Regions from separate parts of the Shewanella sp. 4t3-1-2LB genome, predicted to be linked through region 2. Evidence: riboswitches for the same ligand, from Rfam matches in the RefSeq annotation. Region 2 holds a riboswitch; the other holds the start of a gene.

Region 1 (8,053 bases), on a different contig from region 2:
GGGGTACAGCCATATTTTCGCTGCCGCAACCTCCACGGGAAAAGATCTATTGCCACGCGTAGCAGCTCTGCTGGATGTGGCGATGATATCGGAAGTGGTCAAAATCGAAGACGCAGATACTTTTGTTCATCCGATTTACGCCGGAAATGCGTTGGAAAAGGTTAAAAGTCTTGATGCAGTGAAAGTTGCAACTGTCCGCGCCAGTGCCTTTGATGCGGTGCCGGCAACCGCTAATGCCACGATAGTGGCTTTAGATGTTGTGATAAATTCGGTGTGCAGTGAGCTAGCGCACACCACCGTGGCATCTGAGCGCCCTGAATTGGGGAATGCCAGAGTGATCGTATCTGGTGGTCGGGCGCTAGGCAGTGCCGACAACTTTGCCATACTGGAAACGTTGGCGGACAAACTCGGTGGTGCGGTAGGCGCTTCTCGCGCAGCCGTGGATGCTGGCTATATCAGCAATGATTTGCAGGTGGGACAAACCGGTAAAATCGTTGCACCTGAGCTTTATATTGCGGTGGGGATCTCTGGTGCCATTCAGCATCTGGCGGGTATGAAAGATTCGAAAGTCATTGTGGCGATCAATAAAGATCCACAGGCACCTATTTTCCAGGTGGCAGATTATGGTTTGGAAGCCGATCTGTTCGAGGCGGTGCCCAAATTGGTAGAGTTGATTTAATTCAGCTTCTGCGTCAGGATAGGCAGCTATGGGCAGCACCATCGCTGCCTTTTTTGTTTTCTGCCTCGCGCCAAACGGCGTTCTGAGAAGTAGAGGCGCGCCTGATATGAGTAACGACAAGCAGGGTGATACCGTTTGATGTGTCGTGAAAGGATCCGGTGCCGAAACAGCTGGAACCATCAATTCCGTTGTTGGGGCTGTTCCCGAACAGGGACAGCACTGCCATGGTGGGCTAGAAATAGCTGGATTAACTGCCGTGGAGCGCTACTGAAAAGAAGTCGGTCTTTGATGATCGGCCAGGTACACGGGACGATACTGTCTGTTGTGTGCCTTTTTGTGCCTCCGCCGGTCACACAAGAATATATTAGAAAATGACAGTACTCAGTTATGCCGATTCGGCACTTTCGTTATTGCCGCCTGTGGTGGCTATCTTGTTGGCGATTCTCACCCGTAAAGTACTGCTATCGCTTGGCGTTGGCATTCTAATCGGTACATTTTTGCTAAATCAGTGGTCTATTCACGATTCTGCGTTGTATCTGGCCGAAAAGGTCTCTGGCCTGTTCTGGAGCGATGGTGCCATCAACAGTTGGAACCTATACATTCTGGGCTTTCTATTAGTCCTCGGCATGATCACCGCGCTGATAACCGTCAGTGGTTCCGCTCGCGCCTTTGCGAACTGGGCTAAGCAACATATCCGCAAACGTCGCGATGCTAAATTGCTGACCATGTTTTTGGGATGTGTGGTGTTTATTGATGATTATTTTAACAGTCTGGTGGTTGGCAGTATCTGTAAACCGTTGACTGATCGCTATTATATTTCCCGCGCAAAGTTGGCTTATTTGCTGGATTCTACCGCTGCGCCAGTGTGCGTGATTTCTCCGGTATCGAGTTGGGGCGCGTATATCATCGCCTTAATTGGCGGCATACTGACCACACATGATATGGCGTCAACCGGACATCTCACCGCTTTCGTCGAGATGATCCCGATGAACTATTACCCTTTATTTGCGTTATTGCTGCTGTTATTTGTGGCCTTGTTTGAACTGGACGTTGGTCCTATGCGTCGCCACGAACTCAACGCCCGTAAAGGGCAATTGTATGACGACAGTAAAGGTGTTCCGCCTGGGGCGACCGCCGAGTTGGCGGAGGCGGATAGTGGCAAAGTAGCGGGGTTGTTTATCCCCATTTCGGTTTTGGTCGTTGCCACCTTATATTTTATGGTAAGCAGTGGCGCTGCGGTGTTGTCTAGCGAAGGCAAAACGTTTTCGCTGATTGGGGCGTTTGAAAAGACCGATGTCAGTGCGTCGTTATTCTTCGGTGCGCTCTTGGGGTTGGCAACCACGCTGTTGCTGGCGTTTCGTCAAAAACTACCGCTGCGGGATATTGCTGTTGGGCTGTTTGTCGGTGCGAAATCCATGCTCCCTGCGATTTATATCCTGATGTTTGCTTGGACTATTTCCGGTGTGATCGGGCAGTTAGAAACCGGTAAATTCATGGCGAGTCTTGCAAGTGGCAATATTCCATTTGCGTTGTTACCAGCCGTGTTATTTGTGTTGGCTGGACTGACGGCGTTTTCTACCGGGACCAGTTGGGGGACGTTTGGCATCATGCTGCCTATTGCCGCCGATATGGCGATGGGCAGTCATCAAAGTATGATGTTGCCGATGATGGCGGCGGTGTTATCTGGATCAGTGTTTGGTGACCATTGCTCGCCGATTTCCGATACAACAATTTTGTCGTCTACTGGCGCTAGTTGCCACCATATTGATCATGTCACCACCCAGTTGCCTTACGCATTGCTGGTCGCATTTATTTCGCTTGGCGGCTATCTGGTGATGGGGTACACCGAGTCAGTTGTCTTGGGACTGTTGTGTTGTCTGGTACTCTTTGTGGCGGGGTTGTTCTGGTTTAGAAAACGCGCAGACAGCTAGCCTTTGAATAATAAAAAAGCGCGGCTGATGCTGCGCTTTTTTTGTGTTGCCGATGATGCAGTTACATCAATCCTCGGCGTTTCAGCAGCCCTTCGGTTGTTGGTTGCTGCCCACGGAAGTTCTCATAGGCTTCCATAGGGGCTACGCTGTTACCTACTTCCCGGATCGCTTTGCGGAATTTCATGCCGATATCACGGTTAAGTCCACCCTGTGTTTGCACGTAGGCAAAGGCATCTGCTGCCAGAATTTCACTCCACATGTAAGCGTAATAACTGGCGCTATAACCGCCTGGAAACGCGTGAGCAAAGTAACTGGAACGATAACGTGGTGGCACCGCTGCCAGATCCACCCCATGTTTTGCCAACGCTTGAGCTTCAAATTGTGCAACGTTTTGTAGTGGTGCGTCAGCGCTAAGACTGTGCCATTCCAAATCCAATAGTGCTGCAGACATGTACTCGAGCGTATCAAAACCCATATTGAAACTACGAGAGCGCAACAGCTTGTCTAGCATATCCGCAGGCAGCGGTTCGCCCGTCTGATAATGTTTCGCGTAATTGGCGAGTACCTTGGGATGACCCGCCCAGTCTTCTTCAAAGGTTGACGGAAATTCAACAAAGTCTCTTGAAACCGCAGTGCCGGAAAGGCTTGGATAGTTAACCTTGGAAAACATACCGTGGGTACCATGTCCCAGCTCGTGGAACATGGTGGTCACTTGGTCATAGCTAACAAAAGTGGGCTCGCCATCTGGGGCTTTCTGGATATTCATCACATTGACGACCACAGGTTTTTGTCCCAGCAGGCCGCTTTGGCGTACGAAGGAACTCATCCAGGCCCCGCCTCGTTTACCTTCGCGGGCAAAATAATCACCATAGAATATCGCCAGACTGCTGCCATCGGCATCAAACACTTCCCAGGCTTTGACGTCTGGATGATAGACCGGCAGATCTGGCCGCGGCTTAAAGGTAACGCCGTAGAGCTGATTCAAGGTGTAGAACACCCCATCTTGCAGCACGCGGTTGAACTCAAAATAGGGTTTGAGGCTATTTTCATCCAGATCATATTGTTGCTGGCGTACTTTTTCGGCGTAGTAGGCCCAATCCCAGGGTTGCAGCGTAAAGTCACCGCCGCTTTTGGTGATCATCGCCTGAATGGCATCGGCTTCTTTTTGGGTGTTGGCTACCACCGCCGGGACCATAGAGCCAAACATGTCAAACACGGCTTGTGGGGTTTTCGCCATCTGTGGCGCTAAACGGTAGCTGGCCCAGTTATCGAAACCGAGCAGTTTTGCCTTTTCTGCTCTCAACTGAGCTAAGCGCGCCACCAGTGATACTGTTTCGTCTTCGCCACTTAAACCACGGTTAGCGGAGGCTTGCCAGATTTTCTGCCGCAATTCGCGATTATGCAGCTGTGCCAGTACCGGCTGACGGGTAGTGTTAGTGATGTTAAGCAGATATTGACCGTCATGCCCGGCGTCTTTAGCCGCTTTGGCGGCATGACGGATGGCAGAATCAGAAAGACCGTCAAGCTGTGCGACGTCGTCCACAATAACGGCGCTGGCTTTGGTGAGTTTTAATAATCGTTGCTGAAACTCGTTAGTCAGCTTTGATTGTTCTTCATTAAGCGCCCGGATTTGTGCTTTCTGGGTTTCATTGAGCTGTGCGCCGGCAAGCACAAAACGTTGGTGGTAGACTTCAATTAGGCGGACTTGTTCGGGCGTCAGCGTTAACTGATGACGCTGTTGATACAAGGTGTTAATGCGCGCGAACAGTTGTGGATTCAGATTGATATTGTCAGTGTGTGCCGCCATTTTTGGGGCCATTTCGCTTTGAATACGGCGGATTTCTGGGTTGCTGTTAGAACTGCTGAGGTTATAAAACACGGAAGATGCGCGGTCCAACAGTGCCCCAGATTTTTCCAGCGCGACAATGGTATTTTCAAAGGTGGGCGGAGCCGATTGCATGGCGATGGCCTGCACTTCTTTATCGTGGGCTAGAATGCCAGCCTCTAATGCCGGTTGGAAATGTTCGGTGCGGATCTGACTGAAATCCGGTGCCTGATATTGCAGTTGGCTGGCGCTGAAGAGGGGGTTTTGCTGTACAGCTTCGGCCGCAACTGTTGCTTGTGGCTGTTTGTCGGCACTGGCACAACCTGCCAGTAACAGCGCTTGCCCTAAGGCGATTGCTAAAAGAGTTTTTCGCATCTTGTCTTTTCCGTTGTCGTTAAGCTGATGAACGCTGCACGCTAACAACGGCGAATTAATCCAAACTGAATCAGGTTCGAACAACCTGGTATAAAAGCGGTAAAATTGTAACAAATTGATTGCATTAGAGATGAGCTACCACTCTGAGGCTGAGTGCAGTCACCACTGATTTTTATCAGCAAACGCGGTAAGATAGCGGGCATTAACAACTGCGGGAGCGCCGGTCTTGGCTCAGCTTTACTTTTATTATTCGGCAATGAACGCCGGAAAATCTACCTCGTTACTACAATCTTCTTATAACTACCGGGAACGGGGTATGAATACGTTGGTGATGACGCCAGCTATCGATGACCGTTTTGGTGTTGGTAAAGTGGCTTCTCGTATCGGGCTGGAAAGCGAAGCACTGATATTTCATGGTGATGATGATCTGGTACAGATCATCAATGATGCCCATCAGCAACAGTTTCTGCACTGTGTGCTGGTGGATGAATCGCAATTTCTCAGTAAAGCGCAGGTCAAGCAGCTCGCCTATGTGGTGGACAAGCTGGATATTCCGGTATTGTGTTACGGGTTACGTACGGACTTTCAAGGTGAGCTATTCAGCGGCAGTCAGTATCTGCTGGCGTGGGCGGATAAACTGGTAGAGCTGAAAACCATCTGTTTCTGTGGACGTAAAGCCAACATGGTGATCCGTCGTGACAGCGAAGGTAAGCCGGTACGCGAAGGTGCCCAGGTGGCAATTGGTGGCAATGAAAGCTACGAATCTGTATGTCGTAAGCATTTCCGTGAACTGATCTGGGACTAAATTTGGCGCAAGACAAGTCGCTGTTTAATGCGACTTGTCAGCGGGATTATTCGGCCATCGCTTTATTCAGAAATTGTTGTTTATTATAGGCCTGTTCCAGTTTGTCCAGTTCCTGATTTATTGCCAACAGCGCTAACGCCAGTTGGTAGAGCAGCCAGCCATAACCGTTTTGGGTAAAGTGCTGGAGGTCAGTTTGTTCGCTGTCAGAACCAGACGCTAATTGTTGCTCAACCAACAACTGTTGTTGCAATCGTTGTTCGAGCTCCAGCGGCAATAGCGGGCGGTCGTGACGTTTGCCATTCACGTAATCCGTTAGGGCTGCGAAGTCTTGCTGTAAACGTTGGGCTATCTGCTGCATGCGACCGTAAGCGTCGTTTTCTTCTTCACGCCAGTGGGTCATCAGCAGCAGTTCCAGTAATGTGATAACTCGGACCTGTTCGTTGGCTAATTCTGTCAGCAGTTGCGGATGTTTCTTGAGCGTCTGGCTTTCCCATTCCAGCGAGAAAAAGAGTTTCTTCTGTGCCAGTACCGCCTTCATAGCGTTTTCCAGCTTTAGGCGTTCAACGGGGAGTTCGACATCGTCATGCGTTTGCAGATGATTGGCTAACACCTCAGCCATTAACGAAAAAGATTTGCCTAATTGTGCCCGCCAATCCTGTTTGGCTTTGATTGGTAACACAAAGAGTGATACCAGCATTGCAATAAGACACCCCATCAGAATATTGGCACTGCGCCATAGCGCTTCTGAAGTGTCGTGATTGGCGTCACCAATCACGATGATCATGGTAAATCCGGTCACCAGATAAGCATAGCTGTAGCGGCCAGCGTTAAGCAGTACCACGACACAAACACCGAAAATCAGCAGGCCCATCAGACTCCAGTAGTTATCCATTGCGATCACCAGAAACACACCATAAGCGGAGCCGATGAGCGTACCAATTGCACGTTGCAGTGACTTTTCGATCGCCCCACCTACTTGTGGCAGCCCCATCATAATGATCACAATGGTGACCATCGCCCAGATAAAGTGGGGCACAGGCCATAGCCAGTTAAATAGCGCCACAATGAATAACGCTAAGGCAATTTTCAGGGTGTGGATAATACGGGCATTTCGGTAAATGAAACTGGCAAAAATACCGGGTTTATCAAATATGGGGATCATCAGTTCTGATTTGAAACTTATGTAACTAAAGTGAATTATCTCAGAGAACGGCTTTTTTCTCGCTTATTGTCAGCTTTAAAAACTGAAAAATGCGACGCTGGTGGTGAGTTTACACGACTAATAGTGATGGTTATCACAAAAGGTGGCGGAGATTGCCAATAAGCGGCGGATTATTCACCAGCCTGGCCTCGCGCAAACATAAAAAGAACGCAGGAGCGGCAGTGATGTTGGCCGCTCCGAATATAGGCTAGTTATTACTGAGCTTGCGGCAGAGGCCGTAATTGCAGTGTAGATTGTGCCATCTGATAGGCAAATGTGGCATAAACCGCTACGTTTTGCGCCAGTGCTGCCGGGTCAATCTTATCTAGTGTGTCATTGGGGGTATGATGGTAATCAAAATAATCACTACCATCCTGGCGTAGCGAAGCAACCGGTACGCCTTCAGTTGGTAACAGTGAGACTTCAGAGCCACCACGTGCACCATTATTGCCCTGTGCCACATTGAGCGCCGCCAGTCCGGACAAACGCTGCCAAACAGGACTTAGCGCTGTTTCGTTGACGCGGACATCAGCGCGATAAATACGCCCCGCGCCAAAGTCTGATTCTGCTGCAATATAGTGTTTGGCCATTTCATTGGCGTGCTGGGCAACATACGCTTTGCCGCCTAACAGACCTATCTCCTCTGCGGCAAACAGCACAACACGAATCGTGCGGGCCGGGCGTTGCGGCAGATCTCCTATCATTTTGGCTGCGGCAGTGACAATGGCAACACCAGCCGCATCGTCTATTGCGCCAGTGCCTTCATCCCAAGAGTCAAGGTGGGCACCAAGCAAGACGATTTCGTCAGGCTTGCTGCTACCGGTATACTCACCAATCACGTTGTAGGTTGTGGTATTGCCCAGACTCTTGGGCGACATGTTCAACGACAATGTGACTTCTTGGCCTCTACGTAACATGGCATCCAGTTGGTTGGCATCTGGATTGGTCAGTGCCGCTGCTGGGATGCGGGGTACATCCTCTTGATAATGCATCAGGCCGGTGTGTGCCATGCGGTCATGATCTGTCCCAATCGAGCGGATGAGCACCGCCACAGCCCCTTTACGAGCTGCTGCTACTGCCCCATTGACTCTGCCGCCAACACTTTTTCCGTAGCCGCTGCCGTCTTGATGACGTTCAGTTTTTTGGTCAATAAAGACGATTTTATCTTTTACCTGTGCGGCATCTGCCGCAGTTAGCGCGGCGAGAGTGTCAAAACGTACCACTTTTGCCTGTAATC
Region 2 (8,053 bases):
CTATTAAACCGCATATCCGCGCCACTTTTTACGGCTGCGGTATACAAAACTTGTGCAACGTGAGCCCCCACACCAGCACCACCGGTAGGACGATGTGAGCGGTTAACACTGGCTCCGCCCATACGGCCAACATCACTCATGTCGGCACCTAAAGAAGTCAGCCAGTCGATAGAATCTGAAGAATCCTCTGCCAGCACTTTAACCAGCGCAGGATCATTGATATTGCGGCCCCCTTTCATGGTGTCATCAATCATGATGGACACTTTGTCTTTAATGCCCAGCTTCGCCTGAAACTTGGTTTCGGCAGCATTCATACCACCAGCGGCCAGCTTAGTATTGCCGCCCGCTAAAGGTTCTTTTTCCAGCAGGATAACTTTAGCGCCATTTTCATGGGCAGATACAGCCGCCGCCAGACCAGCGCCACCTGAACCAACAATCACAACATCAGTCGTGTCACGAGGACCTGCTGCGATAGCCTTATCTTGTGCCTCTTTATTAACGTCGATAGGCACAAATTTACGTTCCCATTTCCCGCCAAATGGCATATCGAAACCAAAGCTGTGGCAGGCATCACAATAGGCGACTGACTTCTCATGGCCTTTGTGGCAACTGGTGCAGGCAATGTCGCCGATCAGGTGAGATTTATGTGGAGAAACTTTCAGTTTCTTTGTGGCATCTTGGGCTGCCATATCATCCAGAGAGCCATGACAGCTAACACATTGTTGATTTTCATGAGTCAAGTTGTCATCAGTTGGACCGCTCTTAGAAACGTGGCAAGTCGCACAGTCGCCCATCTGCTGATGGAAATCTGCCAAAACTTCCGGGGCGGCATATGCCGATCCGACGAGAAAACCAGACAACGCCAGCGCCAGGCTGGTTCGTTTCAAAGTTGCCGAGAACATAAAATGTTCCTCCAAATAATCGCTAACGCAATAATAATAGTCACGCCAAACAGGATTTGTAATTAATTGAACGATATATCGCCATTTGGCATATCTCCCGAAAAAACGATAGCATTTCGGAATAATATGATTATTTAGCTCAATCACAAAAAGGTCAGCAAAATACTTTTGTAAGTAATGTTAACGAGTGTAAATTATGTTTTAAGATTCAATTAATACTGAATCATTTGTAATAATCACCAATCCAGAAAAACATTTATTAATTAAAACTTAAAAGACTCCGATATTTGCTATATGATTAAATTAGTAATTATCAAAATTAATAAAGCAGGATAGCGAATGAGCACCTATGACCCACATTCAGAGCGCTTCTTCCAGATAAAACGTATCACTAAAACTACACTACGAGGGCTGCATGTACTGGGCATTGCTGGCGCTGGAGGCGGTATTTTACTGCAGATACCAGATGCACAATGGCTCAATTATTGGATCATGACAATGATCACTGGTTGCTTATTGATGCTATGGGAAGTCGTACGAGACTGGCGTTGGCTTATTCAGCTGAAAGGCGTACTGACATTACTTAAAATAGCAATATTGATGTGTTTCACAATAGTACCAGAATATAAAGTCGAACTTGTCACGATTATTATTTTGTTATCTGTATTGGTGACCCACGGCCCCTCATCATTAAGACATTACTCAATTATTCATCGCCGTCAAATACATAGTAAGGAAGAAATTAAAGGATGAATACCGCCAATTTAATTACGACATTTTCGTGGGGTAATTATTCACCACTGAACACATTAAAAGTGTTAGATCTTGCCTGCGGCTCTGGACATAACGGCGCATGGTTTGCAGAAAGAGGCGCTGACGTCACCTTTGTTGACCGCAACGCTGAGGCTTTTCCTGCATTACAGGAAGCGTTTCCACACTGCGACCTCTTACAGGCAGATTTGGAATCTGGCGCGCTACCAGCGTTAGGACAATTTGATGTGGTGTTGGTATTTAATTATCTACACCGCCCTTTGATGCCGTGGATTACACAACGACTGGCAGCCGGAGGATTATTATTTTATGAAACCTTCAACCGGGCTCAGGCAGCTTTAGGCAAACCAAGTAATCCTGAGTTTCTGCTACAAGAGGCCGAGTTGCTACACACATTTGCTAAACTGGAAACATTGCATTACTTTGAGGGAAAGCTAATAAATAACAATGCTCAGCCACAGGAAAAAGCACAGCTGATTGCTCGTAATTCTGCTGGGTTCAGTGACTGAGGATATGAAGGATGCCACATGTTTTTTCCTTACCCGGAGCAATACCGGCTAGCACTTCCGCCAATACTTACTGCGTTTATGGTGTGTTGGGCGTTAGTTGGACACGCTATTTTCGGCGATGCCAATCAATTTGCCATCGCCATATTGTTGCTACTGTTCCCATTGATACTCGGGTTGCACGTGTATCTTATCTGGGATGCCGGCGGGCTGAAGCGGCTGGATCAGGCATTCTACGGTTTCGTCCACGGCACACTAGCGTTTGTCGTATGGACTTTTTGTATTATGCATCTCGCAGGTAACGGCTTCGCCTGAGCACAGGTTTAGGTCATAACTCGCGCCTATCCTTGCATCGGTTAAGCCGGGCAGGTACATTTGCTGTCCGTTTTACACAAGACCCACCAGATGAACGATTTTATCTACCAGCCACCACGTCTACCTTGGCTCGATATTCTGTATCAAGATAAGGATATTATGGTGATCAACAAGCCATCAGGGTTGTTATCTGTCCCTGGACGTGAAGCCAAGCACTATGACAGTGCTTTCAGCCGTGTGCTGCAACTGCAACCATTGGCGCAAGTGGTGCACCGATTGGATATGGCGACATCGGGAATTCTGCTACTGGCATTAAGACGCAATGCCGAGCGCGAATTAAAGCGCCAGTTTCAGGAACGCGAAACCCATAAAGTCTACTTTGCGCGGGTTTATGGTCATCTTGAGGGAGAAGGTACTATTGATTTACCACTCATCTGCGACTGGCCGAACCGCCCCCGACAAAAGGTAGACTTTGAGATGGGCAAACCGTCAGTTACCCATTACCAAGTGATCTCTCACGGACAGCAGTCGACACTGGTCAAACTAATGCCAGTGACGGGCCGCTCACATCAACTGCGAGTCCACATGATGGCATTGGGTCATGCTATCCTCGGAGACGGCTTTTACGCAGACTCGCAAGCCAAAGCCCTCGCGCCAAGATTATTGCTACACGCGGCAGAGCTCAGCTTCAAACATCCCTACTCTGGCGAACCCATGCTATTTAAAACGCGAGTCCCGTTTGCAGAAGCCACAGCTGGCCAATAACTCTATCACTATTTCTTTACGGGGTATTTGCCAAAAAACTGCACTGTTGACTGGTAATATGGCAATAAAAAACGTAAATTTGTGCCTGATAAAAAAAACAAAAGGCAAGTGATTGTGGATACATCATTTCAAAGAGACCAACTGGACAACCAGATCCTTGAAGCGCTAATGCAGGATGCTCGAACACCTTTCGCTGAATTGGCCAAACGTTTTAATGTCAGTGCTGGTACCATCCATGTACGGGTAGAGAAAATGAAACAGGCCGGCATTATCACGGGAGCACAGATCACCGTGAATCCCAAAGCTCTGGGATACGATGTGTGTTGCTTTATCGGCATCAATCTTAAGAGTGCGGGTGATTACCCGGCAGCGATATCGAAGCTGAATGCGCTTGAGGAAGTCGTGGAAGCTTATTACACCACTGGCAACTACAGCATTTTTGTCAAAGTGATGTGCCAGTCGATAGAAGCGCTGCAACATGTGCTGATAAATCGCATCCAGTCGATTGACGAGATCCAGTCTACCGAGACACTGATCAGTCTACAAAATCCCATCGTACGTGCGGTAAAACCCTAATGTGAAATCAACCAACAGTAGGCTGCTAGGCAACCTACTGTTGCAACTCATGAAATTTCAGTTAGTTGGGTCATGATCTTATAAAGCTCTGTACCCTGCTGCACCGCTGCCGAGGCAAAGTGCAGAATGGCAGCACCCGCTTCTGGCGCTGTTAGTAGTTGCTCCTGCTCACTTTCGGGCAGATCCAAGCGCAACAAGCGCACCAGAGGGTCGCCTTGCTCTACCAGACTTCCTGGCGCGACCAGATACTGCACCAGTCCGGCTTGTGGCGCATGGAACTTGCGATAATTCTTCAAGTGAGTGCCATATCGTGGCATCTCTAGCGGGAGCAGGGGTTCAGCAATAACACCACGAACCGATAAAAACGCCAAAATACCTTGGGCATCCTGTTGCGCTTGCGCCATATCGATCAATTCCTGCTCTCCTAATTCCAGCGTAAAGGCTACCACTGGAATCTCGAATTGTCGGCCACAAGACGCCAGATAATCGCTCAGTCGCCACCAAGGACAGAAAATTGCCTCATCCATCGCCCCACCAAACAGGTTGGGAATGAACAAGGTAAACGGGATCGAAAACTGCATTGCTGCATGTCTTTGGTATTCGGGACAATACAGGTGGCGACAGGACTTAGGCCCGGTATGCAGATCCAAGGCAATATCCGCTTCAGTTGCCAGTAATTGCAGCGTATACGCTAGCCGTTGCCCGGTGGTGACTCCCCATGGACTTTGCAGTCGTGTTTGCAAATTGGCTATCAACGCCTGCCGATAGGCAGCAACCAACTCACGATCAGAATACCCTTGATGTTCCGACAACCAATGCGATAACGGCAACTGGTTATCAAGATACTGACGATTCCAGTTTTCACCGGTTATGGGGTCAAAACGGCCCAAGGTGAACTCACCGCTTTTCTGATTAATACCGAGCGGGTTTGCCAATGGCACTAAGGTTACATTGCCTTTGGGAGGATACTGCCGCAAATACCGCAGCAGTTGCAGTATCACGGTATTTCCCTGAACCTCTGCGCCATGCACATTGGCCTGGATATAGACTGAAGGTGCCGCGGGGTCACTACCGATAAATCGATACACTGGCACCGTCAGTGTCTGTCCGGCGGCAAGCTCGCCGACAGCCAGCAATTGTGGTTGCATCAGGCAGCCTCAGAAGTACATTCAAAAAGTGCTTGATGTAATGCAGCTACCACAGCAGCGGCTTCGGCTTCATGTACCAGTACACACAGATTGTGAGGACTGGCTCCCTGACAGATCAGCCTAACGTTGTGTGGCGCAAGCACCCCAAACACCTGCTGACAGATCCCAGGCGTTGATGCAATCCGGTTACCAATAATCGCTATCAGTGCCAGTTTATCTTCAACCCGTACCCGACAATGCTGCGATAACTCCTGCAGCAGAGCTTCCGTCAGCAATCCTTGGCCACTGGACTCTGAACCAGTTTTGTCCAGCGTCAGAGAGACGTTCACTTCAGAAGTCGTAATCAGATCTACAGAAATTTTATGACGAGCCAACGTAGCGAAGGTTTCCGCCAAAAAGCCTTGAGCATGTAGCATCTGCAAACTATGCAGATTCAGTAGTGTTTGATCGCGTCTTAAAGCAACCGCACGATATACTGGCGGATTTTCCACCTGATGCCGAATCCAAGTGCCCCCTTTTTCCGGCTCTTTGCTAGAGCCAACAAACACTTGGATCTGCTGTCTCACAGCCGGCAAAATGGTGGCCGGATGGAGCACTTTAGCTCCAAATGTCGCCATTTCAGCGGCTTCATTGAAGCTAATTTCGGGGATTGGTCTAGCATTAGGTGCCAAGCGGGGGTCTGTCGTATAGATCCCGGCAACATCAGTCCAAATCTCCACAGCGTCAGCATCTAAGGCTTCTGCCAGTAGCGCGGCCGAATAATCGCTGCCGCCACGCCCAAGTGTCGTCGTTTGTCCCTGCGCATCGGCACCAATAAAACCCTGAGTCACCAGCAATTGCTGCTTAAGCAGAGGCTGCAATTGCGCTTGAGATAAATGACGGATTTCCGCTATCTGCGGCTCTGCCTTGCCAAAATTACTGTCGGTACGTAATACCTGCCGCACATCAAAAGCACGGGCAATCGCGCCTTTTTCCCGTAAAACCGCCGCGAACAATACAGAAGAACATCGTTCACCTAATGAGAGTAACTCATCTATTAGCGCTTTATCGGTTTGTTGCAGTAATTGCTGACTCAAAACGTCGACACGCGTCAGCAAGGTATCAATCGTGGCAGCCACGTCATCGCTACGAGGCAACTGGTCAACAATGGCATATTGAATAGCGGCGATTTTTTTAAGTACCGCCAAACGCTGTGATTCGGTGACACCCGGTTGTGCCAGTTCCACTAACAGATTGGTCACGCCGCTGGAGGCGCTGACCACCACTAAACGAGTAGCAGAATTGGCAAGCACGATATCGGCACAACGTCCCATCGCAACATAATCAGCGACAGATGTACCACCAAATTTGGCAACCACTAAAGACATTAACACACCTCCGCTATCGCTGGAGGTAACAAGGAAAATTGCGTTGAATTCATGATCTGCTCCGAACAAATTTCGTTCGAAGAGCCTGGCGCTGATACAAAGGCACCCTGAGAAGGGAAAAGTGATCCTCACCAGAAGCTCTCCACCAAAAAAAGGTGACAGTCATCAGGATTCAGCCTGAACGACCGACCACAGGATCTGCCAATGATCCTGTAGCCTCGGCGTTAATCTCCCTCATGAACTGTCGCTGGAGAATGGCCTCCTCGAGTTCACTACCTAGTTAACGCTCCTCTTCTGTTTCCCCACTGATAACAGCGGGGAAGCTGACCTTAGCAACAATCGCCGACGGAAGTCAATGAGATTTTCAACGGTTGAAAATTTATCAACGGCAAACTGAAATTCAATCACAAATTTCAGGTAACTCAGAGACAATTCTGACATGTTGGCTGAAGTCACCTATCACTTGTTGCCGATCACCTGCCAAACAGGGGATCAGAGACAACACACCAGCATCCACATAGTAAAAAGCATTCTGCTGGTACTTTTTGGCAAGCGCAGTGGCTTGCGTCTTGCTGATAAATAAAGCCCAGCTCTTTTCCATATGGCTGAGATCGGTAGCGGCGCCAATAATCATCCTGTAGGGCACCCGCAATTGTTCAATATCGCATTGAAGTGCGCGATCTCGTAACCGATTCTGGCAAGGTTCCAGTACCTGCCCCAAGGGGTTATAAGCGGTGATTATTGCAAAAGGAGATGAAGCGGAAAGGGGCTGGCTCAATAAAAAGCAGCTATCGAGATAATGTTGCCACAGCTGTTCAAATACGTCGTCCATCAATCAGCAGCCTCTGAAGTAACCTGCGCTAGTTTAGCAAAAGCTTGGCGACTCACCTAGTCTCCGAAACATTGCGTTGTAAATTTGCTACTACTCTATGGTTTTTTGCTGACTTTCTGCTGAATGGCAGTTCCATTTGTTAACATTTCATTTGTTAACAAATGCACAATAAGAGTACAATGTCACCATCAATCACATTTCGGTCATGTTTATGTGGGCCGCCGGATACGGCAGTCACAGTGTCTGACCAAAACGCTCCGAGCCATCTAAAAGTCTCGGAGACAAATAAACTGGATATCCATGGAAATCAGGAACTAAATCTATCTTGGAGTATCTCAGTTAATACAATTCGCGTACCGGTAACAACCGTATGCCAAAATTCAACTAATCATGAAGTGCCGACGATGTAACTTGGTTTTCACCAATATGCAGGTATGAAGCCGTCAGGATTCATAGAACAACAACTGGACATGAGCTCCGCTCGTGGTTAGGACCATCTGATTTATTAGGTAAATGATATGCAGAACCCGCACATTCTTATCGTAGAAGACGAAGCCGTTACCCGTAACACGCTGAGAAGTATTTTCGAAGCCGAAGGATATGTTGTTACTGAAGCCAATGATGGCGCAGAAATGCATAAAGCCCTCCAAGATAACAAGATCAATCTGGTAGTTATGGATATCAATCTCCCCGGTAAGAACGGTCTATTACTTGCCAGGGAATTAAGGGAAATCAATAACATTGGTCTGATCTTCTTGACTGGTCGTGATAATGAAGTCGATAAGATCCTCGGTCTGGAAATCGGTGCCGATGATTACATCACTAAACCTTTTAACCCGCGTGAGCTGACTATCCGTGCTCGTAATCTGCT

Evidence for each region. Region 2 has a riboswitch for lysine ahead of lysC (lysine-sensitive aspartokinase 3). Riboswitches for the same ligand answer to the same signal wherever they lie in the genome.
Region 1: another riboswitch for lysine. It lies ahead of J3L11_RS06580 (Na+/H+ antiporter NhaC family protein); the one in region 2 lies ahead of lysC (lysine-sensitive aspartokinase 3).

Annotation. Positions count from the first base shown of each region.
Region 1 is NZ_JAFNJD010000012.1:60,105-68,157, forward strand. It holds gene J3L11_RS06575 (FAD-binding protein) at 1-679, shown strand, start outside; lysine riboswitch at 762-954, shown strand; gene J3L11_RS06580 (Na+/H+ antiporter NhaC family protein) at 1,051-2,610, shown strand; gene J3L11_RS06585 (M3 family metallopeptidase) at 2,672-4,810, opposite strand; gene J3L11_RS06590 (thymidine kinase) at 5,037-5,615, shown strand; gene J3L11_RS06595 (FUSC family protein) at 5,662-6,777, opposite strand; gene J3L11_RS06600 (M20/M25/M40 family metallo-hydrolase) at 7,032-8,053, opposite strand, start outside.
Region 2 is NZ_JAFNJD010000011.1:20,020-28,072, reverse strand. It holds gene J3L11_RS06090 (flavocytochrome c) at 1-902, opposite strand, end outside; gene J3L11_RS06085 (hypothetical protein) at 1,242-1,655, shown strand; gene J3L11_RS06080 (class I SAM-dependent methyltransferase) at 1,652-2,182, shown strand; gene J3L11_RS06075 (hypothetical protein) at 2,201-2,494, shown strand; gene rluA (bifunctional tRNA pseudouridine(32) synthase/23S rRNA pseudouridine(746) synthase RluA) at 2,558-3,259, shown strand; gene asnC (transcriptional regulator AsnC) at 3,374-3,835, shown strand; gene J3L11_RS06060 (succinylglutamate desuccinylase/aspartoacylase family protein) at 3,883-4,983, opposite strand; gene lysC (lysine-sensitive aspartokinase 3) at 4,983-6,350, opposite strand; lysine riboswitch at 6,478-6,652, opposite strand; gene J3L11_RS06050 (DUF3293 domain-containing protein) at 6,751-7,182, opposite strand; gene arcA (two-component system response regulator ArcA) at 7,701-8,053, shown strand, end outside.